2 regions of the Cytobacillus sp. Bva_UNVM-123 genome follow, and region 2 is predicted to be linked to the other one. Evidence: a T-box and tRNA genes for the amino acid it is inferred to sense, from the RefSeq annotation. Region 2 holds a T-box; the other holds one or more tRNA genes.
The links. A T-box is a leader RNA that pairs with one kind of tRNA and senses whether it is charged. The one in region 2 lies ahead of argS (arginine--tRNA ligase), so its partner is inferred to be a tRNA-Arg.

Region 1 (15,608 bases), 2.1 Mb from region 2:
TCCGTTGAGCGATGGCCCTTCCATGCGGAACCACCGGATCACTAAGCCCGACTTTCGTCCCTGCTCGACTTGTAGGTCTCGCAGTCAAGCTCCCTTGTGCCTTTACACTCTACGAATGATTTCCAACCATTCTGAGGGAACCTTTGGGCGCCTCCGTTACTCTTTAGGAGGCGACCGCCCCAGTCAAACTGCCCACCTGACACTGTCTCCCGCCCCGATAAGGGGCGCGGGTTAGAATTTCAATACAGCCAGGGTAGTATCCCACCGATGCCTCCACCGAAGCTGGCGCTCCGGCTTCCTAGGCTCCTACCTATCCTGTACAAGCTGTACCGAAATTCAATATCAGGCTACAGTAAAGCTCCACGGGGTCTTTCCGTCCTGTCGCGGGTAACCTGCATCTTCACAGGTACTATAATTTCACCGAGTCTCTCGTTGAGACAGTGCCCAGATCGTTACGCCTTTCGTGCGGGTCGGAACTTACCCGACAAGGAATTTCGCTACCTTAGGACCGTTATAGTTACGGCCGCCGTTTACTGGGGCTTCAATTCAGAGCTTCGCTTACGCTAACCCCTCCTCTTAACCTTCCAGCACCGGGCAGGCGTCAGCCCCTATACTTCGCCTTGCGGCTTCGCAGAGACCTGTGTTTTTGCTAAACAGTCGCCTGGGCCTATTCACTGCGGCTCATCCGGGCTATTCACCCAAATGAGCACCCCTTCTCCCGAAGTTACGGGGTGATTTTGCCGAGTTCCTTAACGAGAGTTCTCTCGCTCACCTTAGGATTCTCTCCTCGCCTACCTGTGTCGGTTTGCGGTACGGGCACCTGTTACCTCGCTAGAGGCTTTTCTTGGCAGTGTGGATTCAGGAACTTCGGTACTCTATTTCCCTCGCCGTCACAGCTCAGCCTTCACGATAATGGGATTTGCCTCATTATCAGCCTAACTGCTTGGACGCGCTATTCCAGCAGCGCGCTTACCCTATCCTCCTGCGTCCCCCCATTGCTCAAACGGTAATTTGGTGGTACAGGAATATCAACCTGTTGTCCATCGCCTACGCTTTTCAGCCTCGGCTTAGGTCCCGACTAACCCTGAGCGGACGAGCCTTCCTCAGGAAACCTTAGGCATTCGGTGGATGGGATTCTCACCCATCTTTCGCTACTCATACCGGCATTCTCACTTCTAAGCGCTCCACTAGTCCTTACGGTCTAGCTTCAACGCCCTTAGAACGCTCTCCTACCACGGACACCATACGGTGTCCATCCACAGTTTCGGTGATACGTTTAGCCCCGGTACATTTTCGGCGCAGAGTCACTCGACCAGTGAGCTATTACGCACTCTTTAAATGGTGGCTGCTTCTAAGCCAACATCCTGGTTGTCTAAGCAACTCCACATCCTTTTCCACTTAACGTATACTTTGGGACCTTAACTGGTGGTCTGGGCTGTTTCCCTCTTGACTACGGATCTTATCACTCGCAGTCTGACTCCCATGGATAAGTCTTTGGCATTCGGAGTTTGTCTGAATTCGGTAACCCGATGGGGGCCCCTAGTCCAAACAGTGCTCTACCTCCAAGACTCTTACTACATGAGGCTAGCCCTAAAGCTATTTCGGAGAGAACCAGCTATCTCCAAGTTCGATTGGAATTTCTCCGCTACCCACACCTCATCCCCGCACTTTTCAACGTGCGTGGGTTCGGTCCTCCATCCAGTGTTACCTGGACTTCAACCTGGACATGGGTAGGTCACCTGGTTTCGGGTCTACGACCACATACTACATTCGCCCTATTCAGACTCGCTTTCGCTGCGGCTCCGTCTTCTCAACTTAACCTCGCATGTAATCGTAACTCGCCGGTTCATTCTACAAAAGGCACGCCATCACCCGTTAATGGGCTCTGACTACTTGTAGGCACACGGTTTCAGGAACTATTTCACTCCCCTTCCGGGGTGCTTTTCACCTTTCCCTCACGGTACTGGTTCACTATCGGTCACTAGGGAGTATTTAGCCTTGGGAGATGGTCCTCCCTGCTTCCGACGGGATTTCACGTGTCCCGCCGTACTCAGGATCCACTCTGGAGGGAACGAAGTTTCAACTACAGGGCTTTTACCTTCTCTGGCCGGCCTTTCCAGACCTGTTCATTTACCTCATTCCTTTGTAACTCCGTGTAGAGTGTCCTACAACCCCAAGAGGCAAGCCTCTTGGTTTGGGCTAATCCCGTTTCGCTCGCCGCTACTCAGGGAATCGCGTTTGCTTTCTCTTCCTCCGGGTACTTAGATGTTTCAGTTCCCCGGGTCTGCCTTCTATACCCTATGTATTCAGGTAAAGATACTGTTCCATTACGAACAGCGGGTTCCCCCATTCGGAAATCTCCGGATCAAAGCTTACTTACAGCTCCCCGAAGCATATCGGTGTTAGTCCCGTCCTTCATCGGCTCCTAGTGCCTAGGCATTCACCGTGCGCCCTTTCTAACTTAACCTGTTCGGCTAATGATAAGCGGCGTATCTCTGCGTCACCTACGCTCGTTCACCTCCTCATGTGCTGATGCACACTCCGGGGTTCACTCACTTGGTTCCTTGATCTACTTGCTTCTCATTACCCTCACAATTCGCAAGAATTGTGATTGGTTTTTACTCTATTAAATAATAGAGAGAAATACTAAAATGGCGATTACTCGGTTTTTCTTCTTCTTTCATTATCTAGTTTTCAAAGAACGAAGTTTTGAGAGATTGTTCTCTCAAAACCGAACGAACAAATGACGTCTTTTTATGAAGTTTCCACTTCATTTTCCTTAGAAAGGAGGTGATCCAGCCGCACCTTCCGATACGGCTACCTTGTTACGACTTCACCCCAATCATCTGTCCCACCTTAGGCGGCTGGCTCCAAAAGGTTACCCCACCGACTTCGGGTGTTACAAACTCTCGTGGTGTGACGGGCGGTGTGTACAAGGCCCGGGAACGTATTCACCGCGGCATGCTGATCCGCGATTACTAGCGATTCCGGCTTCATGCAGGCGAGTTGCAGCCTGCAATCCGAACTGAGAATGGTTTTATGGGATTGGCTTAACCTCGCGGTCTCGCAGCCCTTTGTTCCATCCATTGTAGCACGTGTGTAGCCCAGGTCATAAGGGGCATGATGATTTGACGTCATCCCCACCTTCCTCCGGTTTGTCACCGGCAGTCACCTTAGAGTGCCCAACTGAATGCTGGCAACTAAGATCAAGGGTTGCGCTCGTTGCGGGACTTAACCCAACATCTCACGACACGAGCTGACGACAACCATGCACCACCTGTCACTCTGTCCCCCGAAGGGGAAAGCCCTATCTCTAGGGTTGACAGAGGATGTCAAGACCTGGTAAGGTTCTTCGCGTTGCTTCGAATTAAACCACATGCTCCACCGCTTGTGCGGGCCCCCGTCAATTCCTTTGAGTTTCAGCCTTGCGGCCGTACTCCCCAGGCGGAGTGCTTAATGCGTTTGCTGCAGCACTAAGGGGCGGAAACCCCCTAACACTTAGCACTCATCGTTTACGGCGTGGACTACCAGGGTATCTAATCCTGTTCGCTCCCCACGCTTTCGCGCCTCAGTGTCAGTTACAGACCAGAAAGTCGCCTTCGCCACTGGTGTTCCTCCACATCTCTACGCATTTCACCGCTACACGTGGAATTCCACTTTCCTCTTCTGCACTCAAGTTCCCCAGTTTCCAATGACCCTCCCCGGTTGAGCCGGGGGCTTTCACATCAGACTTAAGGAACCACCTGCGCGCGCTTTACGCCCAATAATTCCGGACAACGCTTGCCACCTACGTATTACCGCGGCTGCTGGCACGTAGTTAGCCGTGGCTTTCTGGTTAGGTACCGTCAAGGTACCGGCAGTTACTCCGATACTTGTTCTTCCCTAACAACAGAGTTTTACGATCCGAAAACCTTCATCACTCACGCGGCGTTGCTCCGTCAGACTTTCGTCCATTGCGGAAGATTCCCTACTGCTGCCTCCCGTAGGAGTCTGGGCCGTGTCTCAGTCCCAGTGTGGCCGATCACCCTCTCAGGTCGGCTACGCATCGTGGCCTTGGTGAGCCGTTACCTCACCAACTAGCTAATGCGCCGCGGGCCCATCTGTAAGTGATAGCAAAAGCCATCTTTCAGCTTTTCCTCATGGGAGGAAAAGAGTTATCCGGTATTAGCTCCGGTTTCCCGAAGTTATCCCCGTCTTACAGGCAGGTTGCCCACGTGTTACTCACCCGTCCGCCGCTAACTTTTGGGAGCAAGCTCCCAAAAGTTCGCTCGACTTGCATGTATTAGGCACGCCGCCAGCGTTCGTCCTGAGCCAGGATCAAACTCTCCAATAAGATGAGACTTCCTTCGCGGGGTGTTTTTCCCCGTGATGGTTAGTCGAATCAATCGGGTATTTACGGGCAGTTATCCGCAAGGATATTACTGCGCGTTAATACGCGATAAGATGTGAGTTGATTAGCTCATAAATTGTCTTTTCAAAAAAGACTAAAGAATAACGTTGACGTTTTTGTTCGTTCAGTTTTCAAAGAACAAGGCTACTGATTACAATTTATCATTGTTTTTCAGTAAGTTGTTTTTACTCCATCACTCTAAAGCGACTTTTCAATGATAACATGTTTGAAATATCATGTCAACAACTTTTTTGTTTTTTTGGTGGAGCCTAGCGGGATCGAACCGCTGACCTCCTGCGTGCAAGGCAGGCGCTCTCCCAGCTGAGCTAAGGCCCCGTAAATTTAGTGGTCGGGAAGACAGGATTCGAACCTGCGACCCCTTGGTCCCAAACCAAGTGCTCTACCAAGCTGAGCTACTTCCCGAAAAAACAAACGCGCCCGAAAGGAGTCGAACCCATAACCTTCTGATCCGTAGTCAGACGCTCTATCCAATTGAGCTACGGGCGCAATATAATGGTGCCGAGAACCGGAATCGAACCGGTACGGTAGTCACCTACCGCAGGATTTTAAGTCCTGTGCGTCTGCCAGTTCCGCCACCCCGGCACATTATGGAGCGGAAGACGGGATTCGAACCCGCGACCCCCACCTTGGCAAGGTGGTGTTCTACCACTGAACTACTTCCGCATATTATGAAAAGTGCGGGTGAAGGGAGTCGAACCCCCACGCCTCGCGGCGCTAGATCCTAAGTCTAGTGCGTCTGCCAATTCCGCCACACCCGCATATTTAAAGTGGTGAGCCATGCAGGATTCGAACCTGCGACCCTCTGATTAAAAGTCAGATGCTCTACCGACTGAGCTAATGGCTCAAATTCAAAGTTTTAAAAACTGAATTTTGATAGTAGTAATAAATATGCTCCAAAGCCCTTTGGTCTTTGTCGCAGATTTTAAAAGCTTACCATTCGTTGAAGAAAAGCTTCGTGGCTGTAATCTTTTAAAATCTGGTGCCGGCCAGAGGACTTGAACCCCCAACCTACTGATTACAAGTCAGTTGCTCTACCAATTGAGCTAGGCCGGCATATGAAATATATGTTTAGAATTTAAATAGCATTAGTATATGTGCGGCAAATCCCTGTGTGATTTGTTGCAGATTCCTCCAGCTAGCTATTCGAGGACGTAAAGCTCCGGACTGCAAGCTTCCAGAATCCTCTACCAATTGAGCTAGGCCGGCTCATTATGGTGGAGGATGACGGGATCGAACCGCCGACCCTCTGCTTGTAAGGCAGATGCTCTCCCAGCTGAGCTAATCCTCCATATTAAAAGCTTAGCGGCGTCCTACTCTCACAGGGGGAGAGCCCCCAACTACCATCGGCGCTGAGAAGCTTAACTTCCGTGTTCGGGATGGGAACGGGTGTGACCTTCTCGCTATCGCCACTAAACTTTTTATTAAATTGAGGTTTCGTTCCCTCAAAACTAGATAATAAGAAGAAGAAAGAGTAATCTTAAAGCGTGTCCAGCTCCAGTGCCTAGGGGCTCGAGGTCTTAAGCCAATCCGTCAAGAAGGTTAAAGTACAACCTTCTCGCCGTCTCGTCTTAAGCTTGTCGCCCCTAAGCAAGGCACTTCCGCTTTTCGTTTTTGGTTAAGTCCTCGACCGATTAGTATTTGTCAGCTCCACGTGTCACCACGCTTCCACCTCAAACCTATCAACCTGATCATCTTTCAGGGGTCTTACTAGCTTGCGCTATGGGAAATCTCATCTCGAGGGGGGCTTCATGCTTAGATGCTTTCAGCACTTATCCCGTCCGCACATAGCTACCCAGCTATGCCTTTGGCAAGACAACTGGTACACCAGCGGTGCGTCCATCCCGGTCCTCTCGTACTAAGGACAGCTCCTCTCAAATTTCCTGCGCCCACGACGGATAGGGACCGAACTGTCTCACGACGTTCTGAACCCAGCTCGCGTACCGCTTTAATGGGCGAACAGCCCAACCCTTGGGACCGACTACAGCCCCAGGATGCGATGAGCCGACATCGAGGTGCCAAACCTCCCCGTCGATGTGGACTCTTGGGGGAGATAAGCCTGTTATCCCCGGGGTAGCTTTTATCCGTTGAGCGATGGCCCTTCCATGCGGAACCACCGGATCACTAAGCCCGACTTTCGTCCCTGCTCGACTTGTAGGTCTCGCAGTCAAGCTCCCTTGTGCCTTTACACTCTACGAATGATTTCCAACCATTCTGAGGGAACCTTTGGGCGCCTCCGTTACTCTTTAGGAGGCGACCGCCCCAGTCAAACTGCCCACCTGACACTGTCTCCCGCCCCGATAAGGGGCGCGGGTTAGAATTTCAATACAGCCAGGGTAGTATCCCACCGATGCCTCCACCGAAGCTGGCGCTCCGGCTTCCTAGGCTCCTACCTATCCTGTACAAGCTGTACCGAAATTCAATATCAGGCTACAGTAAAGCTCCACGGGGTCTTTCCGTCCTGTCGCGGGTAACCTGCATCTTCACAGGTACTATAATTTCACCGAGTCTCTCGTTGAGACAGTGCCCAGATCGTTACGCCTTTCGTGCGGGTCGGAACTTACCCGACAAGGAATTTCGCTACCTTAGGACCGTTATAGTTACGGCCGCCGTTTACTGGGGCTTCAATTCAGAGCTTCGCTTACGCTAACCCCTCCTCTTAACCTTCCAGCACCGGGCAGGCGTCAGCCCCTATACTTCGCCTTGCGGCTTCGCAGAGACCTGTGTTTTTGCTAAACAGTCGCCTGGGCCTATTCACTGCGGCTCATCCGGGCTATTCACCCAAATGAGCACCCCTTCTCCCGAAGTTACGGGGTGATTTTGCCGAGTTCCTTAACGAGAGTTCTCTCGCTCACCTTAGGATTCTCTCCTCGCCTACCTGTGTCGGTTTGCGGTACGGGCACCTGTTACCTCGCTAGAGGCTTTTCTTGGCAGTGTGGATTCAGGAACTTCGGTACTCTATTTCCCTCGCCGTCACAGCTCAGCCTTCACGATAATGGGATTTGCCTCATTATCAGCCTAACTGCTTGGACGCGCTATTCCAGCAGCGCGCTTACCCTATCCTCCTGCGTCCCCCCATTGCTCAAACGGTAATTTGGTGGTACAGGAATATCAACCTGTTGTCCATCGCCTACGCTTTTCAGCCTCGGCTTAGGTCCCGACTAACCCTGAGCGGACGAGCCTTCCTCAGGAAACCTTAGGCATTCGGTGGATGGGATTCTCACCCATCTTTCGCTACTCATACCGGCATTCTCACTTCTAAGCGCTCCACTAGTCCTTACGGTCTAGCTTCAACGCCCTTAGAACGCTCTCCTACCACGGACACCATACGGTGTCCATCCACAGTTTCGGTGATACGTTTAGCCCCGGTACATTTTCGGCGCAGAGTCACTCGACCAGTGAGCTATTACGCACTCTTTAAATGGTGGCTGCTTCTAAGCCAACATCCTGGTTGTCTAAGCAACTCCACATCCTTTTCCACTTAACGTATACTTTGGGACCTTAACTGGTGGTCTGGGCTGTTTCCCTCTTGACTACGGATCTTATCACTCGCAGTCTGACTCCCATGGATAAGTCTTTGGCATTCGGAGTTTGTCTGAATTCGGTAACCCGATGGGGGCCCCTAGTCCAAACAGTGCTCTACCTCCAAGACTCTTACTACATGAGGCTAGCCCTAAAGCTATTTCGGAGAGAACCAGCTATCTCCAAGTTCGATTGGAATTTCTCCGCTACCCACACCTCATCCCCGCACTTTTCAACGTGCGTGGGTTCGGTCCTCCATCCAGTGTTACCTGGACTTCAACCTGGACATGGGTAGGTCACCTGGTTTCGGGTCTACGACCACATACTACATTCGCCCTATTCAGACTCGCTTTCGCTGCGGCTCCGTCTTCTCAACTTAACCTCGCATGTAATCGTAACTCGCCGGTTCATTCTACAAAAGGCACGCCATCACCCGTTAATGGGCTCTGACTACTTGTAGGCACACGGTTTCAGGAACTATTTCACTCCCCTTCCGGGGTGCTTTTCACCTTTCCCTCACGGTACTGGTTCACTATCGGTCACTAGGGAGTATTTAGCCTTGGGAGATGGTCCTCCCTGCTTCCGACGGGATTTCACGTGTCCCGCCGTACTCAGGATCCACTCTGGAGGGAACGAAGTTTCAACTACAGGGCTTTTACCTTCTCTGGCCGGCCTTTCCAGACCTGTTCATTTACCTCATTCCTTTGTAACTCCGTGTAGAGTGTCCTACAACCCCAAGAGGCAAGCCTCTTGGTTTGGGCTAATCCCGTTTCGCTCGCCGCTACTCAGGGAATCGCGTTTGCTTTCTCTTCCTCCGGGTACTTAGATGTTTCAGTTCCCCGGGTCTGCCTTCTATACCCTATGTATTCAGGTAAAGATACTGTTCCATTACGAACAGCGGGTTCCCCCATTCGGAAATCTCCGGATCAAAGCTTACTTACAGCTCCCCGAAGCATATCGGTGTTAGTCCCGTCCTTCATCGGCTCCTAGTGCCTAGGCATTCACCGTGCGCCCTTTCTAACTTAACCTGTTCGGCTAATGATAAGCGGCGTATCTCTGCGTCACCTACGCTCGTTCACCTCCTCATGTGCTGATGCACACTCCGGGGTTCACTCACTTGGTTCCTTGATCTACTTGCTTCTCATTACCCTCACAATTCGCAAGAATTGTGATTGGTTTTTACTCTATTAAATAATAGAGAGAAATACTAAAATGGCGATTACTCGGTTTTTCTTCTTCTTTCATTATCTAGTTTTCAAGGAACGAGGCTACTGACTTCAATCACATCGTGAATAAGCTTCTTAGATAAAGCTTCGTGCTGCCTTGCGACGAGCTGAAGAATTACTTCCTCGAATAGGCTGTGGCGCAGGAGCAAATACTCTTTACATTCACGAATCAATATAAAGTTAAGCAGCTATTTCATCTTACTTACGCAAGATAATTAAGAGAGATTGTTCTCTCAAAACCGAACGAACAAATGACGTCTTTTTATGAAATTTCCACTTCATTTTCCTTAGAAAGGAGGTGATCCAGCCGCACCTTCCGATACGGCTACCTTGTTACGACTTCACCCCAATCATCTGTCCCACCTTAGGCGGCTGGCTCCAAAAGGTTACCCCACCGACTTCGGGTGTTACAAACTCTCGTGGTGTGACGGGCGGTGTGTACAAGGCCCGGGAACGTATTCACCGCGGCATGCTGATCCGCGATTACTAGCGATTCCGGCTTCATGCAGGCGAGTTGCAGCCTGCAATCCGAACTGAGAATGGTTTTATGGGATTGGCTTAACCTCGCGGTCTCGCAGCCCTTTGTTCCATCCATTGTAGCACGTGTGTAGCCCAGGTCATAAGGGGCATGATGATTTGACGTCATCCCCACCTTCCTCCGGTTTGTCACCGGCAGTCACCTTAGAGTGCCCAACTGAATGCTGGCAACTAAGATCAAGGGTTGCGCTCGTTGCGGGACTTAACCCAACATCTCACGACACGAGCTGACGACAACCATGCACCACCTGTCACTCTGTCCCCCGAAGGGGAAAGCCCTATCTCTAGGGTTGACAGAGGATGTCAAGACCTGGTAAGGTTCTTCGCGTTGCTTCGAATTAAACCACATGCTCCACCGCTTGTGCGGGCCCCCGTCAATTCCTTTGAGTTTCAGCCTTGCGGCCGTACTCCCCAGGCGGAGTGCTTAATGCGTTTGCTGCAGCACTAAGGGGCGGAAACCCCCTAACACTTAGCACTCATCGTTTACGGCGTGGACTACCAGGGTATCTAATCCTGTTCGCTCCCCACGCTTTCGCGCCTCAGTGTCAGTTACAGACCAGAAAGTCGCCTTCGCCACTGGTGTTCCTCCACATCTCTACGCATTTCACCGCTACACGTGGAATTCCACTTTCCTCTTCTGCACTCAAGTTCCCCAGTTTCCAATGACCCTCCCCGGTTGAGCCGGGGGCTTTCACATCAGACTTAAGGAACCACCTGCGCGCGCTTTACGCCCAATAATTCCGGACAACGCTTGCCACCTACGTATTACCGCGGCTGCTGGCACGTAGTTAGCCGTGGCTTTCTGGTTAGGTACCGTCAAGGTACCGGCAGTTACTCCGATACTTGTTCTTCCCTAACAACAGAGTTTTACGATCCGAAAACCTTCATCACTCACGCGGCGTTGCTCCGTCAGACTTTCGTCCATTGCGGAAGATTCCCTACTGCTGCCTCCCGTAGGAGTCTGGGCCGTGTCTCAGTCCCAGTGTGGCCGATCACCCTCTCAGGTCGGCTACGCATCGTGGCCTTGGTGAGCCGTTACCTCACCAACTAGCTAATGCGCCGCGGGCCCATCTGTAAGTGATAGCAAAAGCCATCTTTCAGCTTTTCCTCATGGGAGGAAAAGAGTTATCCGGTATTAGCTCCGGTTTCCCGAAGTTATCCCCGTCTTACAGGCAGGTTGCCCACGTGTTACTCACCCGTCCGCCGCTAACTTTTGGGAGCAAGCTCCCAAAAGTTCGCTCGACTTGCATGTATTAGGCACGCCGCCAGCGTTCGTCCTGAGCCAGGATCAAACTCTCCAATAAGATGAGACTTCCTTCGCGGGGTGTTTTTCCCCGTGATGGTTAGTCGAATCAATCGGGTATTTACGGGCAGTTATCCGCAAGGATATTACTGCGCGTTAATACGCGATAAGATGTGAGTTGATTAGCTCATAAATTGTCTTTTCAAAAAAGACTAAAGAATAACGTTGACGTTTTTGTTCGTTCAGTTTTCAAAGAACAAGGTTACTGACGTCAATTTATTATTGATTTCAGTAAGTTGTTTTATAACTTATCGCTCAAGGCGACTTTTTAATACTATCAAATCCACTGCTTAAAGTCAATAACTTTTTTTAAAAAAACATAATGATGAAAGTCATTTCTTTCGGCAACAGATAATAATATACCACCAGATTTAATGTGTTGCAATCCTTTTTTAAAGAAAAGCAAAGAAAAACTATTCATATAATTCTACACTTTTGAAGAAAAAGCAAAGCGCATAAAAAACGCTTTGCTTTCCTTTAATACTATAATTAACGATGACGCATAAGTGGAAACAGTAGTACATCTCTTATAGATGGAGAATTGGTTAATAGCATAACAAGACGATCAATTCCGATTCCTAGTCCACCTGTAGGTGGCATTCCGTATTCTAATGCTTCAACGAAATCATCATCCATCATATGAGCTTCGTCATTTCCTTGTTCACGTTCTTTAAGTTGTGCTTCGAAGCGTTCTCTTTGGTCAATTGGATCATTTAATTCTGTGAATGCATTCGCATGTTCACGTGCAACAATAAATAACTCAAAGCGATCAGTAAAACGTGGATCAGCTTCATTTTTCTTAGCAAGTGGGGAAATTTCAACTGGGTGCCCATAAATGAATGTCGGTTGGATTAACTTTTCCTCCACTTTTTGCTCAAAGAACTCATTTACAACGTGACCATATTGCATGTGCTCTGTCACTTCGATTCCATGCTCTCTTGCTAATGCATGTGCTTCTTCTTTACTCATCTCTTTCCAGAAGTCCACACCTGTATATTCCTTAATTGCGTCAACCATATGAAGTCTCTTCCATTCTGGCTTTAAGTCAACTTCATATTCTCCGTATTGCACTGTTGTTGTTCCGAGTACTTCTTTTGCAATATGAGCTATTAAATTTTCAGTCAGGCTCATAATATCACGGTAATCAGCATAAGCCTCATATAATTCAATCATTGTAAATTCCGGATTATGTCTTGTTGAAACTCCTTCATTCCTAAAAACACGACCAATTTCATAAACCTTTTCTAATCCACCTACAATTAATCTCTTTAAATGAAGTTCGATCGCAATACGCATATATAGTTCCATATCAAGCGCATTATGATGAGTAACAAATGGTCTGGCTGAAGCTCCACCTGCAATAGCATGCATCATTGGTGTTTCAACTTCGAGGTAGCCATGATTATCAAGATAGCGGCGCATGGATTGAATAATGCGGCTGCGGGTAACAAAAGTAGATTTGCTTTCCTGACTCATAATTAAATCTAAATAACGCTGACGATAGCGCTGTTCAACATCCTTTAATCCATGGAATTTGTCAGGAAGAGGTCGCAATGCTTTCGTTAATAATTCAAACTCATGAACTTTAATAGAAAGCTCCCCTACTTTTGTTTTAAAAAGTGTTCCTGATACTCCAATAATGTCTCCTAAATCCGCTGAATCAAAAATTTCATATGTTTCGTCACCGACTGCGTCTTTTCGAACATAGATTTGAACTTGTCCTGTAAGGTCCTGGATATGAGCGAAGCCCGCTTTACCTTTTCCTCGCTTCGTCATAATGCGTCCAGCAATCGTTACAGATACATTTTTCTCTTCTAGTTGTTCTTTTTCAAGGGCTTCATATTGATCAATAATGTCTTTAGATTGATGAGAACGGACAAATCTTTTTCCAAACGGATCAAGCCCACTTTCACGTAGGCTGTGCATTTTTTCCCTTCTCACTTTTATTTGGTCATTTAACTCCTCATGACTTTGACTCACTTGTATCATCTCCATTTTGTAAAACTTTTATGTAAATCATAATAACTACGATTTCAAGGAATTGCTATCCTTCTATATTTTACACAAAGCTGCAAATACAGACATCATTTATATTTATAAATAGAATAAAAACTGCCAGCAAGTCCACTGGCAGTTGTCTTTGTAATAAAGGTATTATAGTTAAAGAAGGCAACTGTGTCAAACAGTAGCCCTTATCCTGCTTGGCTTTGGCTTCTTTCTTTCTGCTCAGCTTCTATTACAAGATCATTTAATAGACTAACAAGCTCTTCTCTCGTGTTGCACTCATTTATAGCATTACGAACCATAGCATTGCCGCGAATTCCTTTCAAATACCAAGCGCCATGCTTGCGCATTTCCCGAACAGCAATATCTTCATTCTTTAAGGCAATTAAACGATCTAAATGAAGAATGCATACATCGATCTTTTCGCGTACACTTGGCTCATCCATTAATTCACCTGTCTCAAGATATTTAACTGTACGATAAATCATCCACGGATTTCCTAATGCAGCTCTTCCGATCATCACTCCGTCGCAGCCTGTTTCTTCAAGCATGCGTTTAGCATCTTGAGGACTACTAACATCCCCATTGCCAATCAAAGGAATATTAAGATTTTGTTTAACCTCACGAATAATATCCCAATTAGCTATTCCTTCATACATTTGTACACGTGTACGACCATGTAAAGATACTGCTTTCCCTCCCGCACGTTCAACTGCTTGAGCATTTTTTACAGCATAAATATGATTTTCATCCCAGCCCATGCGCATTTTAACCGTTACTGGCTTTTCTACGACAGCTGTTACAGCAGAAACCATTTCATAAATTTTATTTGGATCAAGCAGCCATTTGGCACCTGCATCACATTTTGTTATTTTCGGAACAGGACAGCCCATGTTGATGTCAATAATATCTGCATTTGTATTTTTATCAACAAATTGCGCTGCTTCAACTAACGTTTCTTTTTCCCCACCGAAGATTTGCAGGCTTAATGGCTTTTCTCGTTCATCTATATAAAGCATATTCATCGTTTTCTCGTTTTTAAAAACAATTCCTTTATCACTAACCATCTCAGCACAAACTAATCCTGCACCAAATTCTTTAACTGTTAAGCGAAATGCCGAATTGCATACTCCTGCCATAGGCGCTAAGACGACGCGGTTTTTTAACTCAATATCGCCTATTTTAAACATAAATGAACCTCCTAAGAAATACGCATTGCCGACTTAAGTGTTTTTACATTAAACTTCAATCCTTTGAAAACAAAGTCAGGCTCCCGAGTGACTCAGTGTGTCTATCGTTGGGGGAGGTACTGAAGCTAATTCACCAACTCGTCAATTCTTCACTTATTCATTATCCTCTGCTGGAGTCAGATCTCCAACGGTAATATTTAACACATCAGCAACTTGCTTAATAAAATCAGAATCAGGCATTCTATTTCCTCTTTCAATCTCCCCTAGTATCGAAACAGATATACCTAACTCTTTAGCGAAGCCTTCCTGAGTATGCCCTTTTAATTTTCGAAAAGCGCGAATACGTCTTCCCCATTTTTCTGCTTCCATATTCGTACTCCCTCTCTATCAGATATATCCTCTAAGACCGATCGTAAAGGTTTTTCCATCATCGGGAGCTTAATACTAGACTCGATCTCTAATAGAGGAACAATAACAAAGGCCCTCTCATGCATCCGAGGATGAGGCACGATTAACTTCTCTGATGTAATCGTTTCTTGATTATACAATAAGATGTCAAGATCTATAGTTCGAGGGCCCCAACGAATTTCCCTTTTTCTCCCAAGATTTTTTTCGATTTCTTGGCAAATAATTAGTAATTCAAACGGGCTTAATTTCGTTTTTACTTCTACAACCATATTTAAAAATTGATCTTGCTCTTCATAACCAACAGGATCTGTCTCGTAAGTAGAAGAAGTGGTTACGACTAACACTTCAGAATGTGCATGTAAATATGAGATCGCCGCCTTTAAATTCCCACTGCGATCATCCATATTTGAACCAAGAGAGATATATGCAATATTTTCCATCATTTTACCTACTCCTTGTAATTTCAACAGCCACTGATTCATAGTGTCCCGGAATAGGAGGATCAGGCTTTATTACCTTTACCGTTACTTGAAAAATGGCGTGAAACCGACCTAATAATTCCTTTGCAATTGTTTCAGCTACACTCTCAATTAGCTTATATGGTTTTCCTTCAACGATATCTTTACAAACTTGATAGATTTCTCCATAATTGATTGATGCCTCGAGGCTATCTGTTTCGCCAGCCTTTTTCAAATCAGTCTCAACAATTAAATCAAGTATAAATCGTTGCCCTAGTGTCGTTTCTTCAGAAAAAACACCATGATATCCGTAGAAAGCCATTTTAGTTAAAATAATTTTATCCATTAGAAAGATCCTTTCCAACTAATGCATCCATCATTTTTGCCATTCTTGCCATTTCCTTTACATCATGAATTCGAACAATTTGGCACCCTTTTTGGATTCCGTAGCACACGGTCGCTCCCGTGCCCTCCATCCTTTCTTCCACAGGTAAATTAAGCACATTTCCAATCATCGATTTCTTAGATGTCCCTAATAATACTGGATAACCA
Region 2 (15,608 bases):
AAAATAAGGAAATGACAAGGGCGTTAAGCAAAAGGTTCCATTGTAAAAGAAATTGAAAGTAAAGCTTTGACATGGTATCGTCAATTAAAACATTAAAAGACGACGCTACATAATGAAACAAAGGCGTCGTCTTTTTCATCTTTTCAAAATAAAGAAATCACATTTACTTTTATCAGTCTTTACTTATTATCTATGCTCCCCATAAGTATTCATTTTCACAATGGATTGAATAACAGCCTGCTCCTTGTCAGATAGCGGAGTCGCTTGAACAGCTTTTGCATTTTCTCTAATTTGTTCAACTGAACTGGCACCTGTAATGACAGAAGAGACAGTAGGATTGGCTAAATTATAGTGAAGGGCTATTTCAGTCATTGAATTACGTGTTGAGATTTTTTCTCTTAGCTGATAAATAACATCCTTCAATTCTGTGGCGCTGTAATCTAGATAGCTATTTTCAATTGCTTTTTCGAGCATTTTATTTGTTAATAGCCCTTTGGCGAGTGGTCCTCTTGTCATAACCCCTATGCCCTTATTCTGAAGAAGTGGTAGAGCTTCTTCCTCTGGTCGACGATCCAAGATGCTGTATTGCATCATTACAGATGAAATATTTGATTTTTTTACAAACTCCTTTATGACATTTGGCCGAATTGACGAGATTCCGTAATATCGGATATAGCCATCTGCTTTTAGTTCCTCAAATGCCTCAATTATCTCTTCGATTGGATCTTCGATCGTACCACCGTGTAGTTGGTATAAATCAATATAGTCAACCCCTAATCTTTTCAAGCTGTCTTTAACTGCTTCTTTTAAATATTTTTTCGAAGGATCCCATCTCCAGCCATTTTTTTGTTCGTTCCAGCGGTTTCCACCCTTTGTGGCAATAATTAATTGCTCTCTATACCTTTTTAATGCTTGACCGACAAGCATCTCGTTTTCACCGTAATCATATAAATCAGCTGTGTCGAAAAAATTTATACCAACTCGTATAGCCTCTTCGATTATTTCATGAGCTTTTATTGGATCAGTACCGAGAGACATGCAGCCAAGTCCTAATTCACTAACATATAAATCGGAGTTCCCTAATTTTCTCTTTTTCATAAAAATGACCTCTTTTTCCACCTTTTCTTTTTATTTTAACGAAAGTTTCTATCTTACATCAAATAAATTGGACAATTTTAACTTTGATATGGGAACTAAAGATTAATTTTATTGTTATATTTATTCAGTTTTACACAAATAAATAAGGAAGCCTTCATTTAATCTTTTTCTTTTTTGCAAAAATCCACTCTTGCAAAAAATCGTATTCTTTTCGGTATTCCTTTAATTTTTCACGAATCTCCCAAGGTTTTCCGATGATAATAACTCCCTTTTTATGTAAGTGAATTTTCATGCCATCCTCCTCCAAATAAAGTATGGTAATATGTATGAGTGAGAATAAACGGAATAGAACAGGAGTGGCTGAACGATGGATCGACTAGAGGAAAAAACGATAAAATCCGAACAGATTTTTAAAGGCAGAGTTGTCAGTCTTCAAGTGGATGATGTGGAGCTGCCAAACGGAAAAATAGCGAAACGAGAGATTATTAAGCATCCAGGAGCAGTAGCAGTTTTGGCACAGACACATAATGATAAAATCATCATGGTCGAGCAATATCGCAAAGCACTTGAAAAAACGATTGTAGAAATACCTGCAGGTAAGCTTGAGTTAGGTGAGGATCCAGCAGAATGTGCAAAAAGAGAGTTGGAAGAAGAGACAGGGTATGGATGTACCGAACTGGAATGGCTTATTTCCTTCTATACATCTCCAGGATTCGCAGATGAAATTATCCATTTATATATAGCTAAAGGGCTCGAAAAGAAAGAAAATGCGGCCTCCTTAGATGAAGATGAATTTGTAGATTTACTTGAGTTAACACTTGAAGAAGCGGAAGCTTTCATAAAGGAACAGAAAATTTATGATGCAAAGTCTATATATGCTATTCAATATTTGCAGTTGCAAAGGGCGTTGAATAATAAATGAATCAGTATTATGCAGATTTACATATTCATATTGGTAGAACGATGTCTGGTAAGCCAGTAAAAATAACGGGAGCTAAATCATTAACGTTTACGAATATTATTGAGCACTCTCGTAATGAGAAAGGCCTGAATATGATTGGCATTATCGATTGTCATTCGCCAGAAGTCATCATTGAAATAGAACAACTAATCAAGACAGGAGATGTTACACAACATGTCGATGGTGGATTAATGTTCGGGGATTTAACAATTATTCCTGGCTCTGAACTCGAAATATACGACGAGAATTGCAAAGGCCCAATTCATGTTCTTTGTTTTTTTCCAAGCATAGACATCATGAAGGAATTTTCATTGTGGCTCTCACAACATTTGAAGAATATTACACTCAGTTCGCAACGAATATACGCAACTGGTTTGGAATTACAATATAAAGTGAAGGAACTTGGCGGCTTATTTATTCCAGCTCATGTATTTACTCCTTTTAAAAGCTTGTATGGTAAAGGAGTCAATTACTCTTTAACAGAAGTATTCAATAAAGAACAAATTGATGCGATCGAGCTTGGCTTGAGCTCCGACACTAATATGGCTGATCAAATTAAGGAACTTCACAATTATTCGTTTATTACGAATTCAGATGCTCACTCCTTAAAAAAGATTGCACGGGAATATCAGATTCTTTCCTTGAAAGAGCCAACTTTTAAAGAGTTAGAGAAAGCTTTAAAAGGGAAAGATGGGCGAAAGGTGAAGGCTAATTACGGTTTAGATCCGCTTTTAGGAAAGTATCATGGAACAACTTGTGCACAGTGCTTCGAGCCTGCTGTTCCTAATAGCAAAGTATGCAAGCATTGTAACAGCACGAAGTTTGTCAAAGGGGTAGCAGATAGGATTGCTGAGTTAAAGACTGCCAGCTCATCACCAGTGAATCGCGCTGTCTATATTCATCAAGTTCCACTAGAATTTATTCCAGGACTCGGGCCCAAAATGCTTGAAAAGCTATTGAATCATTTCGGTACAGAAATGGCAATTTTACATCAGGTCCCATTCGAACAACTTGCGGAAATTATTCCTCCTAAACTTGCAGAACTCATCGTAAAAGCGAGAGAAGGCAAACTTAGTTTAACTGCCGGTGGTGGCGGGAAGTATGGGAAAATCGCTGATTAAAGCATAAAATATTTTAAAAGGATAGAGCTTCTTAATTAAGCTTCTATCCTTTTTTAGAATCTGAATTTTGACTTTACATTTCGCTAGGTGCTTTTATCCCGAGAAGTCGAAGGCCTTCGTTCAAAACAATCGTTACTGCTTTAACTAAAGCTAATTTATCATTCAGCTTGCTATAATTAGCTGATAATATTTTGACGTTATTATAAAACTTATTAAATTCTTGAGACAGATCAATTACATATTTTGCAATTTGAGATGGTTCATTTAAGGTGAAGCTTCTTTCAATTACTGTAGGGAATTCCATTAGAAGCTTTATGACGAACCAACTGCTTTTATCATTTAATCCAGTTAATTTATCAACTTGTATGGTTTGTTGTGCTTTTCTTAAGATGGAGCATGCTCTTGCATGTGTATATTGTATATATGGCCCTGTATTTCCTTCGAATTTTAACATGTCCTCAAGACAAAATTCGAAATTGTTTTGCCTTTCATTTTTCAAATCATGAAATATGATGGCACCGACCCCAACCATTTTTGCTATTTCATCTTTGTTAGAAAGAGAGGGATTCTTTTCTTCAATATTTTTTTTGGCTAATTGGATTGCTTCATTTAATACTTCATCTAATAAAACGACTCTGCCTTTTCTCGTAGACATTTTCTTTCCGTTTTTCAGAATAAAACCAAAAGGGACATGAACGAGAGTTTTTGCAAAGGAGTATCCAAGCTTTTCGAGCACTAAAAAAATTTGTTTAAAATGAAGACTTTGTTCATGACCAACCACATATAATGTTTTAGCAAACGGCTCGTTCTCGTATCGATAAATAGCAGCAGTTAGATCTCTCGTTGCATATAGAGTAGCTCCATCCGATTTTCTAATTAAGCAGGGAGGTAAGCCGTATTCTTCTAACTTTACAACTTCCGCGCCTTCTGAAGTTTCAAGCAAGTTTTTTTGCTGGAGGTTTATTATCGTTTGCTCCATTTTATCATTATAAAATGCCTCTCCATTAAATGAATCGAACTGTATATTTAATAATGTATATATTTTTGAGAACTCTTTCAAAGATTCATCACGAAACCATTGCCAAAGCTGCTTTGCTTCCTCATTTCCATCTTCAAGTTTTTTGAACCAAATCCGCGCCTCTTTCTCAAGCTCTTTGTTTGACTCTGCCTCATCATGGAATCTTACATATAATTTTAATAATTCTTTAATCGGATTTTTTTCAATTATCTCATGATTACCCCATCGTCTATAAGCAACAATTAGTTTTCCAAATTGTGTGCCCCAATCACCGAGATGATTTATTCTAACCGCTTTATATCCACATTTTTCGATAATGTTCCCTAATGAATGACCAATAACAGTAGACCTTAAATGTCCCATCGAAAAAGGCTTTGCAATATTTGGTGATGAAAAATCAATGACAATTCTTTGCTCTTTGTCAAGTGTCTTGGAACCATAATTGGCTTCTTTTCTCAAAATTTCTTTTAAAATCGTTTGGCCAACTACTTCTTTATTAAAAAAACCATTTACATATGGTCCATCTGCCACAACTTTTTCGAAAAGTGGGTGCTGAAATTTTGACGCTATTTCTGAAGCAATTGTAACTGGGGAAGTTTTTAAACGGTTTGCTAATCGAAAACATGGAAAAGCAATATCTCCTTTATTCACATCCTTTGGTTTTTCAAGTAATTCTTGTATGACGCTAGTATGGATTCCTTTATCTAAAGAGATCGAAATCTCTTCTGCAAAAGCCATTAATAATTTTCCCATAAAAAAATCACCCTTTCAATTCATTGGCATTTGTAAAACAAGTATGATAAAAAAAAATCCCGTCTCTAAATAGAGACGAGATTACCCGCGGTACCACTCTGTTTGGCCCAATTGGACCAGCTTCAAAATTGATAACGGATATTATCCGACTACACCCTACTATTTTCAGGCTGCTTCTTAGAAGTGCGTTTCATTATGAAAAAGCTATTAGGCTTTCACCATCCCTAATTCGCTTAAGCTTATTTTTCATAACTACTCTCTTCCGCATTGAATTTAACATATTTTTACTATCATACGAGATAATAGGAATAAATACAATCACTTTATTCTTTAATTTTTGCAAACACACAAGTATCTCTAAGTTCTTTGCCATCAGCACTTAAGCTATCACTTCGCAAAATTCCCTCAAGGGTAAAGCCTATTTTTTTAGGGATTTTTCGGCTGTTCTCATTTTTAGGATCACAGCGAATTTCAATTCGATTAGCTTGAAGATGCAAAAAAGCAAAATCGACTAAGCTTTCGACTGCCTCAGAGATATATCCTTTTTTCTGATAGCGTGAATCACACCAATAGCCAATTTCGAACTTCCTTACTTCCCAATTAATCCGGTGAAGTCCGGTTGAGCCGATGAATGCATCATCATTTTTGCGAAAGATGTGAATCCGAATATCTTCTCGCAATAAAAATTGAGCATATGATTTTCTTACGTTTATTTCAGCTTCTTCCTCTGTTTGTTCTTTATTGGCGAAGGGAAGCCATTTTTTCAAATCTTCGACTGAAGCTTGAATAGCGTTATAAACCATTTTTCCGTCACCAGGTAAGCAAGCACGTAAATAAAGTCTTTCTGTTTCAATTTTTTCTGGAAACTCTACAAAAATCGGGTTCATCTTTAGCAAGACCTCCTTATGCTAAAACGAAAATGAATAGTAACTAAGATTCATAATAGTATAGTGGAAGATTTTGGGGTGATCAAGGTATTTTTTTAAAACAAAAAGCATTTAGCATATGTTTAAAGGACGAGCATACAATTTAATAACAGAATTTTAATAGGTGGCTTGCGCTTGTGTCACAAGTATAGGACTCGGTTCTTGAAAGCCGCTTAAGCTAGACAGGGAGGATAGCAATGAGAAAAAAAATGTACCAGGACGTCGTCGCAAATCATTTCCGCGAGCATTCCTCAACTTATTTATTTGTGATTGTATTGTTTTTAATGGGGGTAATATTTGGTGCAATTGTGGTTAATAGTTTAAGCTTTTCACAAAAAGAAGATTTGTTTTATTATCTTTCTCAATTTTTCGGCCAAGTTTCTGAGGAGAATATTGCAGGGGCACGTGATTTATTCAAGCAAAGTTTTTTACACAATATAAAGTTTATTAGTCTTATGTGGATTTTAGGAATATCAATTATTGGACTGCCAGTTATTTTAGTTCTTTTATTTATGAAAGGGATGGTTGTTGGATTTACGGTCGGATTTTTAGTTAATCAAATGGGATGGGATGGATTTATGCTATCATTTGTTTCTGTGCTGCCCCAAAATCTAATTATCATTCCGATCTTCATCATTGCAACAACCCTTTCAGTTTCATTTTCTTTAAAAATGATTAGCAGACAATTTATGAAGAGGGTAGGACAGCCAATGATGCCGTTATTTGGAAGGTATATGGCTACTTTTGCTGTATCCATTCTTTTTATATGTGCTGCTGCAGGGATAGAAGCATTTATTTCTCCCATATTAATGAAATCAGTCATTCACTCTCTTCAATCATAAAATAAAGACGAATAAACAGAATGGTTTATTCGTCTTTTACTCTCCAATAGCCTAGAGGCTCACCTACGAAAACTTTACTACCTAACCCCAACCCCTTACAAAATTCAAATATTCCGTTTTCGATTAATAACACGACAGTGGAACCGAATTCAAAATAAGCAAGCTCATGACCTTTAGAGGGGTGAATTTGAAGGGATTCTGAATATTTAATGCTGCTAACATTCATAGCTCCAACTTTTATAACTGGGATCGTCCCGTTTTTGTGCCTTATGTAAGTAATGAGTCGTTCGTTCCGACTTAATACTTTGTGCATCTGTTTCAAACCAAATTCATTGACAGGGTAAGTTTTTCCTAAAACATGTTTTTTTTCAATAATCGTTCCAGTGACAGGTGAATGGATTCGATGATAGTCGGCTGGACTTAAATACAAAACGATGAAACAACCTTTATTGTACTTTTGTGTATAGGGCGAATGCTCCAATAATTCTTCTATTTTGTAAGATTGGCCTTTAACAGTAAATGTTAAATGATCATCTATTCTACCAATACCAGTAATGGTGGCATCGACTGGACTGACAAGAGAAGACGAATCTTGATCAATCTTTCGAACCCCGCTTTTCAAACGGCGGATGAAAAAATCATTTAATGTTCGGTAAGCATTCAAAGGCTTTTCAGCCTCTTCAACACGGATCGCATATGTTTTTGCATATAAAGGAATTAGCAATCGGCTTATCTTAGTTTTTGTAAATGCGCCAATTAAATGAGATAGCTCTTTATTTGATGTTAGCTCGGTCAACGTGCGCAAAAAACGTTGATTTAATCTCAAAATCGCAAGCCTCCTTTAATGGAAAGTCAATCTACATTAGATTATATAGAGAGTCATTTTTTGCTTCTAATACATATTTCTTATCATAATGATAGGCTAGTAAAATAATGGTTTGTTCATTTCTGAACTATAGGTAATAACTATCTACATTATATTAATAATAGTATTGAACAATCATTATCCTCAGAATATACTTGACCCGAATACAGAATCTTAGTTTGATAAGTTGTTTAAAGTTGATTAGAAAGCATATGGAACAAGCTCAGAATTAATAACTATTTGTAAGACATAGGAGGTACAAAAAATGTATAAATCAGTCATATTTGATGTGGATGGTACACTTCTCAATTCGGATCAGGCGATCATACTAGCTTTGCAAAAAGTTCTACAAGAAGAGATGGATATCGAATATCCATCTGAAAAACTTACTTATTTATTAGGTATGACAAGTGTGAATAGCTTGAGAATGCTTGAAATTTCAAATATTGAGCGCGCAAATGAAAAACTCCTTCATTATTTAGGTGTCTATCATAATTTGTTATCTATCTATTCTGGAATTGAAAAAATGCTTGAGAAATTGGTGGAAAATAAAATTCATACTGGCATCGTGACTTCGAAAACGCGTGAGGAATTTAAAGCTGATTTTATTCCATTCGGATTACTTAAATATTTCTCACATGTCATATGTGCGGATGATACAGCAAAACATAAGCCTGAACCTGATCCACTATTAAAATATATGGAACAAACAGGTGTGAATCCGAAAACCGCCATTTATATTGGAGATACTATATTTGACCAAATATGTGCCAATGAAGCAAAGATTGATTTTGGGTTGGCCTTGTGGGGTGCAAAACAACCAGAAGCAATATCAGCTACACACCGATTGGATCATCCAGAAGATATTTATCGATTTATGCATTTAATACAGCATTGTGGAAGTCGAGGTGATTTAATATGAAACATGTCGAAATCCTTTCGATTAATATAGGTAAACCTAGGCAAGTACAATTTAATAATAAAGAAGTTTCTACAGGTATTTTTAAAAACCCTACAAAAAAAACTCTATTTTTATCAACCCTGAACTTCGAAGGAGATGGGCAAGCAGATCTTGTACATCATGGAGGCAGGGATAAGGCGGTCTGTGTTTATCCCGCTGAATACTATCCTTTTTGGGAAAATGAATTGCAAAAAACATTGGAATACGGCGCATTCGGAGAAAATATAACAACTAGAGGATTATTGGAATCTGATGTAAACATTGGCGATATTTTTAAGCTTGGTGATGCAGTTGTTCAAGTTACTCAACCAAGGCAGCCTTGTTACAAATTGTCTGTAAAGTACGGAAAACTTGATTTGCCACAAAAAGTACAGGAAACAGGTTATACCGGGTTCTATTTTCGTGTTCTTGAAGAAGGAGTCGTATCTAAGTCCGATAGTTTGATAAAAACCCATTCCCATCCGAAAGCAATATCGGTTGCATTTGCAAACCATATTATGCACCGTGAAAAAGATCAGATCGAGAGTATGAAGAAGATACTTGAAGTGGAGGAACTGTCGCAAAATTGGAGAATAAGATTTTTGAAACGTTTGGAAGGTACCGAAGTTGATTCCCAGATTAGACTAACTGGTAAACAGTGAGGTGATACAACTGCATCGTGAACACGTTACCGAGAGAGTTAAGAGCTGTACGTATAAAGACTTAATGGAATGGAAAAAGCATGTTTTATTTTGTTTAAAATGGTTTAAGAAAGATAATAACAAGTATGAAATTGATGAGTGCGAATTTTTGCTAAAACAAATCGAGGGCCAAATGGCTTATATTAAAGCAAATGACAGGCTTTCATAGTAATTTGAATTGTCTTCATAAACCATTATGTTTACCTATAATAACGATAGGCAATATGTAATTGCTCTTATTTTCATTTCTCTACTATACTATAGATGTGTAGCAAGGCTACATAAATGATTAGAGGAGCTGATTGTTATGTCAAAAGCAGTTTTTTATCATGCAGGTTGCCCGGTTTGTGTAGATGCAGAACAAGTTGTATTGGAGTACCTTGACAAATCAAAAGTCGATACAGAAATCGTGCATCTCGGTACTGATCGAAATCGGATTGAGGAAGCAGAAAGCGCAGGTATTAAATCAGTTCCTGCCCTTGTGATTGGCGGTAATGTTTATCACATCAACTTCGGTGCTAGTTTAGAAGACGTAAAAAAAGGTTAATGTTTAAAGAAGGAGGTGCCTTTGCCGGTGTCTCCTTCTTTTAATTGAGCAAATTTATATGTAAAATGGATAAAAGAATGAACTTGGAAGGTACGATATGTGATGATATTCGATCCACAGCACCGCAAGGAAAATCGTTCAGCTCGGATTAGTATGGCTCTATTCCGGATATCTCAGGCAATAAAAAAGGTGACCCAGGCGGAAAGTGATGCGATCGGATTGTCACCGATACAAATACAAGCATTATTGTTCTGTTTACATACAAGAAAAGATGTTGCAACAGTAGGCAATTTTTCAAATGCAATCGGTACGACACATGTAACAGCCGTAAAGGTTGTGAATGAGCTAGTTAAAAAAGAGCTGATTTATAAAACACAAAAGCCTGAGGATCGTCGAGTGACCTTGCTACAATTAACGTCTAAAGGTAGGGAAATAACGGTGAAGCTTGAACATTGGGGTGGCACACTAGAAGAAGCGCTCGACTCCATTTCTGATGAAATACTAGCAGACTTTGAGCTTGGTCTCGGCTCTATTATTTCAATCATGCATAACCAAGGCCATCTCGCCGTATCGGAACCATGTTTAGGATGTATTCATTTTCATCCGAACACTGGTAATGAGGAAACACCACATTATTGTGGGCTCATTCAAAAATACCTTACTCATGAGGCTTCACTGAAAGAATGTCCTGAACATACCTCCTCAGCTGGTAGCTAACAAAAGCTTACTTTTCATTGACTACATTTGCTTTTAATGATGAGGCTTTTAGGAAAGCCAAAATGGTTTTTATCCAAAGAGAATTCAGTTTACAATTTATAATTATTACTATATAATAATGATTGCATAGTTTTATTTATAATGATTTTAGTTTGATTCTATCCCTTTATCTGTTATAATGAGAATGTTATTGGCGAGGGAGGAACTTCAGTATGGAAAGCAGAATTGATAGAATAAAGAAACAGTTGCATTCATCTAGCTATAAGTTGACGCCTCAGCGTGAAGCGACCGTCCGTGTTTTATTAGAACATGAAGAGGATCATTTGAGTGCGGAAGATGTCTACCTCCTTGTTAAAGAAAAATCGCCTGAGATAGGCTTAGCAACTGTGTACAGAACACTAGAATTGTTAACGGAATTAAAAATTGTTGATAAAATTAACTTTGGTGACGGTGTTTCTCGTTACGATCTTCGTCAAGAAGGTGCAGCACATTTTCATCATCATTTAGTCTGTATTGAATGCGGTGCAGTTGATGAAATCCAAGAGGATTTATTAGAAGATGTTGAGGAAATTGTCGAGCGAAGATGGAACTTCCAAATAAAAGACCATCGTTTAACATTTCATGGCATTTGCCATCGCTGTCATGATAAAGTAGAGGATAATCAGGCTCAAACAGAAGAAAGTAATAAAGAGAATATTAAAGAATAATCATCCTGAACCTTTTCTATATATAAATGATAGAGAAGGTTTTTTATATTCATAATATGGGGGAATGAAAGATGGAAAACAGTTATTTTGTTGGTTGGGGAACACTTGCACTCATTAACGCAGGCTTAGCACAAGGAAAAAATCGAACAGGCTTAAATTGGTTTTTGCTTTCCCTTTTTCTTGGGCCGATTGCAACATTAATTTTACTATTTTCAGAAAAGAAATAAGTAATCTGATTGCTTGTTACTAGGTATAAAACTTGTCCTTATTGGCATATCTTGTATTATAAATGCTTGTACGGAGGACAATAAACAATGAAATCCTGGCTTAAGATTGCGTTACAGACGGTAAAGGTGTTCATCCTATTCACGGGATGCACGATCCTTTTTTATTATGGTATTATGTGGTTAAATGAGGAATATCAAGATTACCACCGTTATGAAGAGCCAAAGGGAGCAGCAGTAAAAGTAATTGCATATGGGAATATAAGTGAATCATCAAGTTGGTTTGAACGGTTAATTCTTTTCTTTTTAAATGGGGAGTAGTGCTGTAATGGAAGACAATCTTAAAGATTTCATACATTATTTAATCGTTGAAAAGGGACTTGCCAAAAATACGATTATTTCGTATGAAAGAGATTTAAAAAGCTATGTAAAATATTTACGAAATGTTGAAAGTATTAAAGATTTGAACGTAGTACAGCGTACGCAAATTGTTCAATTTCTTAAGTTTCTTAAAGAGCAAGGGAAGTCTACGAAAACAATGGCAAGACATATTGCTTCAGTTCGATCATTCCACCAATTTCTTCTTCGGGAAAAGGCTGTGGATCACGATCCATCTGTACATATAGAAACACCTCAGCTCGAAAGGTCACTCCCAAAAGTGCTAAATATGCAAGAGGTTGAGACATTATTAGACTCACCTAAAACACTTGATCATTATGGTCTTCGTGATAAAGCAATGCTTGAGCTATTATATGCTACAGGGATACGGGTTAGCGAACTAATAGGTCTAAATATGGGCGATGTTCATTTAACTATGGGATTTGTTAGGTGCATTGGTAAAGGGAGCAAGGAGAGAATTATTCCAATTGGAAGAACTGCTACAATGGTTTTGGAGCAGTACTTACAAGAGGGTAGAAGTCGATTTGTTTCAAAAAAATATAGAGATGAAGCTTTATTTTTAAATCATCACGGGAAAAGGCTATCTAGACAAGGTTTTTGGAAAATATTGAAGCGTTTAACGGAGGAAGCGGGAATAGAAAAAGAATTAACGCCTCATACATTAAGGCATTCTTTTGCCACTCATCTGCTTGAGAATGGTGCAGATCTGCGTGCAGTTCAAGAAATGCTCGGACATGCCGATATTTCAACAACGCAAATCTATACGCATGTATCAAAAACTAGATTAAAAGATGTATATAAACAACATCATCCGCGAGCATAGGAAAGCTGACCAAAAAAATGGCAGCTTTTTCTTTCTTTTTATGAAAACCTTATGTAGAATATAGATGTCAGACTTCTGACATATTAAAAATGGTTGGATGTTAATCATCTCAAATAGGGCAACCTATTTTTGGAGAAGATACAATTTTTTGAGCTAGTAAAAGATTCGCTCGAACGATTTATCTTGTAACCGTAGTCACAATTTAGGAGGAATGCAATATGTCTTCATACGAATATAACAGAATTTTTGTTGTTGTCATGGATTCAGTTGGAATAGGGGAAGCACCTGATGCCGAACGATTTGGTGATAAGGGAGCCGACACATTTGGCCATATAGCGGACAAAATGAATGGTTTACATATGCCTAATATGGGGAAGTTAGGCCTTAGTAATATTCGCGAAATTAAGGGAATTGCTAAAGCCGAAAATCCATTAGGTTTTTATACAAAAATGCAAGAAGCATCCAATGGAAAAGACACAATGACAGGGCATTGGGAGATTATGGGACTAAATATTCAAACACCTTTTCAAGTATTTCCGGAAGGCTTCCCGCAAGAATTAATATCTGAACTAGAAGCAAGAACTGGAAGAAAGGTGATTGGCAATAAGCCTGCAAGTGGAACAGAAATAATTGTTGAGCTTGGGGAAGAACATATGAAAACAGGCGCACTTATTGTCTATACTTCAGCAGATTCAGTTCTCCAAATAGCTGCACACGAAGAAATAATTCCGATTGAAGAGCAATATCGTATTTGCCAAATTGCAAGGGAATTAACTTTAGATGAAAGATATATGGTTGGAAGGGTTATTGCTAGGCCGTTTATTGGGGAAGTTGGCAGCTTCACAAGAACCTCTAATCGCCATGATTATGCACTAAAGCCTTTTTCCCGTACGGTTATGTCTGAATTAAAGGATTCTGGGTTCGATGTCATTGGAATTGGAAAAATTTCTGATATATTTGACGGTGAGGGTATAACTAAATCACTACGCACGATTTCGAATATGGATGGAATGGACAAATTATTACAAACATTTGATATGAACTTTACTGGTTTAAGCTTTTTAAACCTAGTAGATTTTGATGCTTTATATGGACATCGTCGCGATCCAATAGGGTATGGCAAAGCTTTAGAGGAATATGATGTACGTCTGCCTGAAGTATTTGAAAAAATGCAGGAAGGTGATTTATTAATCATCACGGCTGATCATGGAAATGACCCGACTCATCCTGGAACCGATCATACGAGAGAGTATGTACCACTTTTAGTTTATGCCAAAAATATGCAGGAAGGAAAAGAGCTTCCATTAAGAGAAACCTTCGCTGATATTGGTGCAACGATAGCAGATAACTTTAAAGTGAAATTGCCAAAGCATGGGAAAAGCTTTTTGGCGGATTTGAAATAGATATAAATTCATCATTCGTTTTCAAAACTAGCTATAGGAGGGATAGAACTTGGAACTTTCAAAGATTCAAAAAGCTGCAAACTTTTTAAAAGAAAAATATGATCAGCAGCCACAAATTGGGTTAATTCTTGGCTCAGGACTAGGTGTTTTAGGGGATGAAGTCGAACACGCGATTAAAATCCCATATAATGAGATTCCAAATTTTCCAGTTTCAACAGTAGAAGGACATGCTGGACAGCTTGTTTTTGGATTGCTCAATGGAGTTCAAGTTGTTGTTATGCAAGGACGCTTTCATTATTATGAAGGGTATTCATTCGATAAAGTAACTTTTCCAATTCGGGTTATGAAGGAACTCGGTGTTAAGCAATTAATTGTCACGAATGCTGCAGGTGGAGTGAACGAGAATTTTTCACCAGGAGATTTAATGCTTATTACTGATCATATTAATAATATGGGCAGCAATCCATTAATTGGACCTAATGACAATCAGATGGGTGTTCGTTTTCTAGATATGTCTGAAGCATATTCAAGTGCTCTGAGGAGCAAAGCGAAGGAGATTGCTGCTTCGTTAAATCTTCCTATTCGTGAAGGTGTTTATGTTGGGAATACAGGTCCAACATATGAAACCCCAGCAGAGGTTCGTATGATCCGTCATTTAGGAGGAGATGCTGTTGGGATGTCTACTGTACCTGAAGTGATTGTCGCCAGACATGCGGGCTTGGATGTCCTAGGAATCTCTTGTATTTCCAATATGGCAGCTGGAATATTGGATCAACCTTTAAATCATGAGGACGTAATTGAAACGACTGAAAAAGTAAAGGTTGACTTTTTGCGTTATGTTAAAGCTATAGTGGGTGATTTAAAATGAGAATGGTTGATATAATTGAGCATAAGCGGGATGGCAAAGAACTTACAACTGAAGAAATTCAATTTTTTACTAAAGGCTACACGGATGGGACAATTCCGGATTATCAAGTTAGTGCACTATTAATGGCTATTTTCTTTCAAGGGATGACAGAAAAAGAAAGAGCTGATTTGACAATGGAAATGGTTGAATCAGGTGACAAAATTGATCTGTCGAAAATTAATGGAATTAAAGTGGATAAACACTCGACAGGGGGAGTTGGTGATACGACAACTCTTGTTTTAGGACCATTAGTCGCAGCTGTAGGAGTTCCAGTAGCAAAAATGTCAGGTCGCGGACTTGGGCATACTGGCGGTACGATTGATAAACTTGAATCTGTTGCAGGTTTTCATGTTGAATTAGAAAATGAAGAATTTATTAATCTTGTGAATAAAAATAAAATTGCGGTAATCGGTCAAAGTGGAAACCTCACACCTGCTGACAAGAAGCTATATGCTCTTCGAGATGTTACAGCAACAGTCAATAGCATTCCATTGATTGCCGGCTCGATTATGAGTAAAAAAATTGCAGCAGGTGCTGACGCCATTGTTCTTGATGTAAAAACAGGTGCAGGAGCATTTATGAAAACACTTGATGATTCTCGTGAACTGGCGAAGGCGATGGTTCAAATTGGCAATAGTGTTGGAAGAAACACGATG

Region 1: it has a tRNA-Arg gene. The T-box ahead of argS (arginine--tRNA ligase) is inferred to sense a tRNA for this amino acid. The anticodon was not compared.

The regions. Positions count from the first base shown of each region.
Region 1 covers NZ_CM177772.1:93,972-109,579, reverse strand. The annotation lists rRNA gene KDN24_RS00555 (23S ribosomal RNA) at 1-2,467, opposite strand, end outside; rRNA gene KDN24_RS00550 (16S ribosomal RNA) at 2,784-4,333, opposite strand; tRNA gene KDN24_RS00545 (tRNA-Ala) at 4,651-4,726, opposite strand; tRNA gene KDN24_RS00540 (tRNA-Pro) at 4,737-4,813, opposite strand; tRNA gene KDN24_RS00535 (tRNA-Arg) at 4,824-4,897, opposite strand; tRNA gene KDN24_RS00530 (tRNA-Leu) at 4,905-4,993, opposite strand; tRNA gene KDN24_RS00525 (tRNA-Gly) at 5,000-5,074, opposite strand; tRNA gene KDN24_RS00520 (tRNA-Leu) at 5,088-5,169, opposite strand; tRNA gene KDN24_RS00515 (tRNA-Lys) at 5,180-5,255, opposite strand; tRNA gene KDN24_RS00510 (tRNA-Thr) at 5,389-5,464, opposite strand; tRNA gene KDN24_RS00505 (tRNA-Val) at 5,624-5,699, opposite strand; rRNA gene rrf (5S ribosomal RNA) at 5,709-5,825, opposite strand; rRNA gene KDN24_RS00495 (23S ribosomal RNA) at 6,023-8,958, opposite strand; rRNA gene KDN24_RS00490 (16S ribosomal RNA) at 9,448-10,997, opposite strand; gene lysS (lysine--tRNA ligase) at 11,486-12,985, opposite strand; gene dusB (tRNA dihydrouridine synthase DusB) at 13,189-14,190, opposite strand; gene KDN24_RS00475 (helix-turn-helix domain-containing protein) at 14,344-14,559, opposite strand; gene folK (2-amino-4-hydroxy-6-hydroxymethyldihydropteridine diphosphokinase) at 14,511-15,038, opposite strand; gene folB (dihydroneopterin aldolase) at 15,043-15,402, opposite strand; gene folP (dihydropteroate synthase) at 15,395-15,608, opposite strand, start outside.
Region 2 covers NZ_CM177772.1:3,196,599-3,212,206, reverse strand. The annotation lists gene KDN24_RS16540 (aldo/keto reductase) at 187-1,098, opposite strand; gene mciZ (Z-ring formation inhibitor MciZ) at 1,253-1,390, opposite strand; gene KDN24_RS16530 (NUDIX domain-containing protein) at 1,466-2,020, shown strand; gene KDN24_RS16525 (endonuclease Q family protein) at 2,017-3,180, shown strand; gene argS (arginine--tRNA ligase) at 3,254-4,951, opposite strand; T-box leader at 5,020-5,228, opposite strand; gene KDN24_RS16515 (GNAT family N-acetyltransferase) at 5,275-5,838, opposite strand; gene spoIIM (stage II sporulation protein M) at 6,075-6,719, shown strand; gene asd (archaetidylserine decarboxylase) at 6,745-7,545, opposite strand; gene KDN24_RS16500 (HAD family hydrolase) at 7,850-8,506, shown strand; gene KDN24_RS16495 (MOSC domain-containing protein) at 8,503-9,186, shown strand; gene KDN24_RS16490 (thioredoxin family protein) at 9,533-9,772, shown strand; gene KDN24_RS16485 (MarR family winged helix-turn-helix transcriptional regulator) at 9,875-10,489, shown strand; gene fur (ferric iron uptake transcriptional regulator) at 10,702-11,196, shown strand; gene KDN24_RS16475 (hypothetical protein) at 11,268-11,423, shown strand; gene KDN24_RS16470 (YqzK family protein) at 11,511-11,741, shown strand; gene xerD (site-specific tyrosine recombinase XerD) at 11,749-12,642, shown strand; gene deoB (phosphopentomutase) at 12,861-14,045, shown strand; gene KDN24_RS16455 (purine-nucleoside phosphorylase) at 14,095-14,913, shown strand; gene KDN24_RS16450 (pyrimidine-nucleoside phosphorylase) at 14,910-15,608, shown strand, end outside.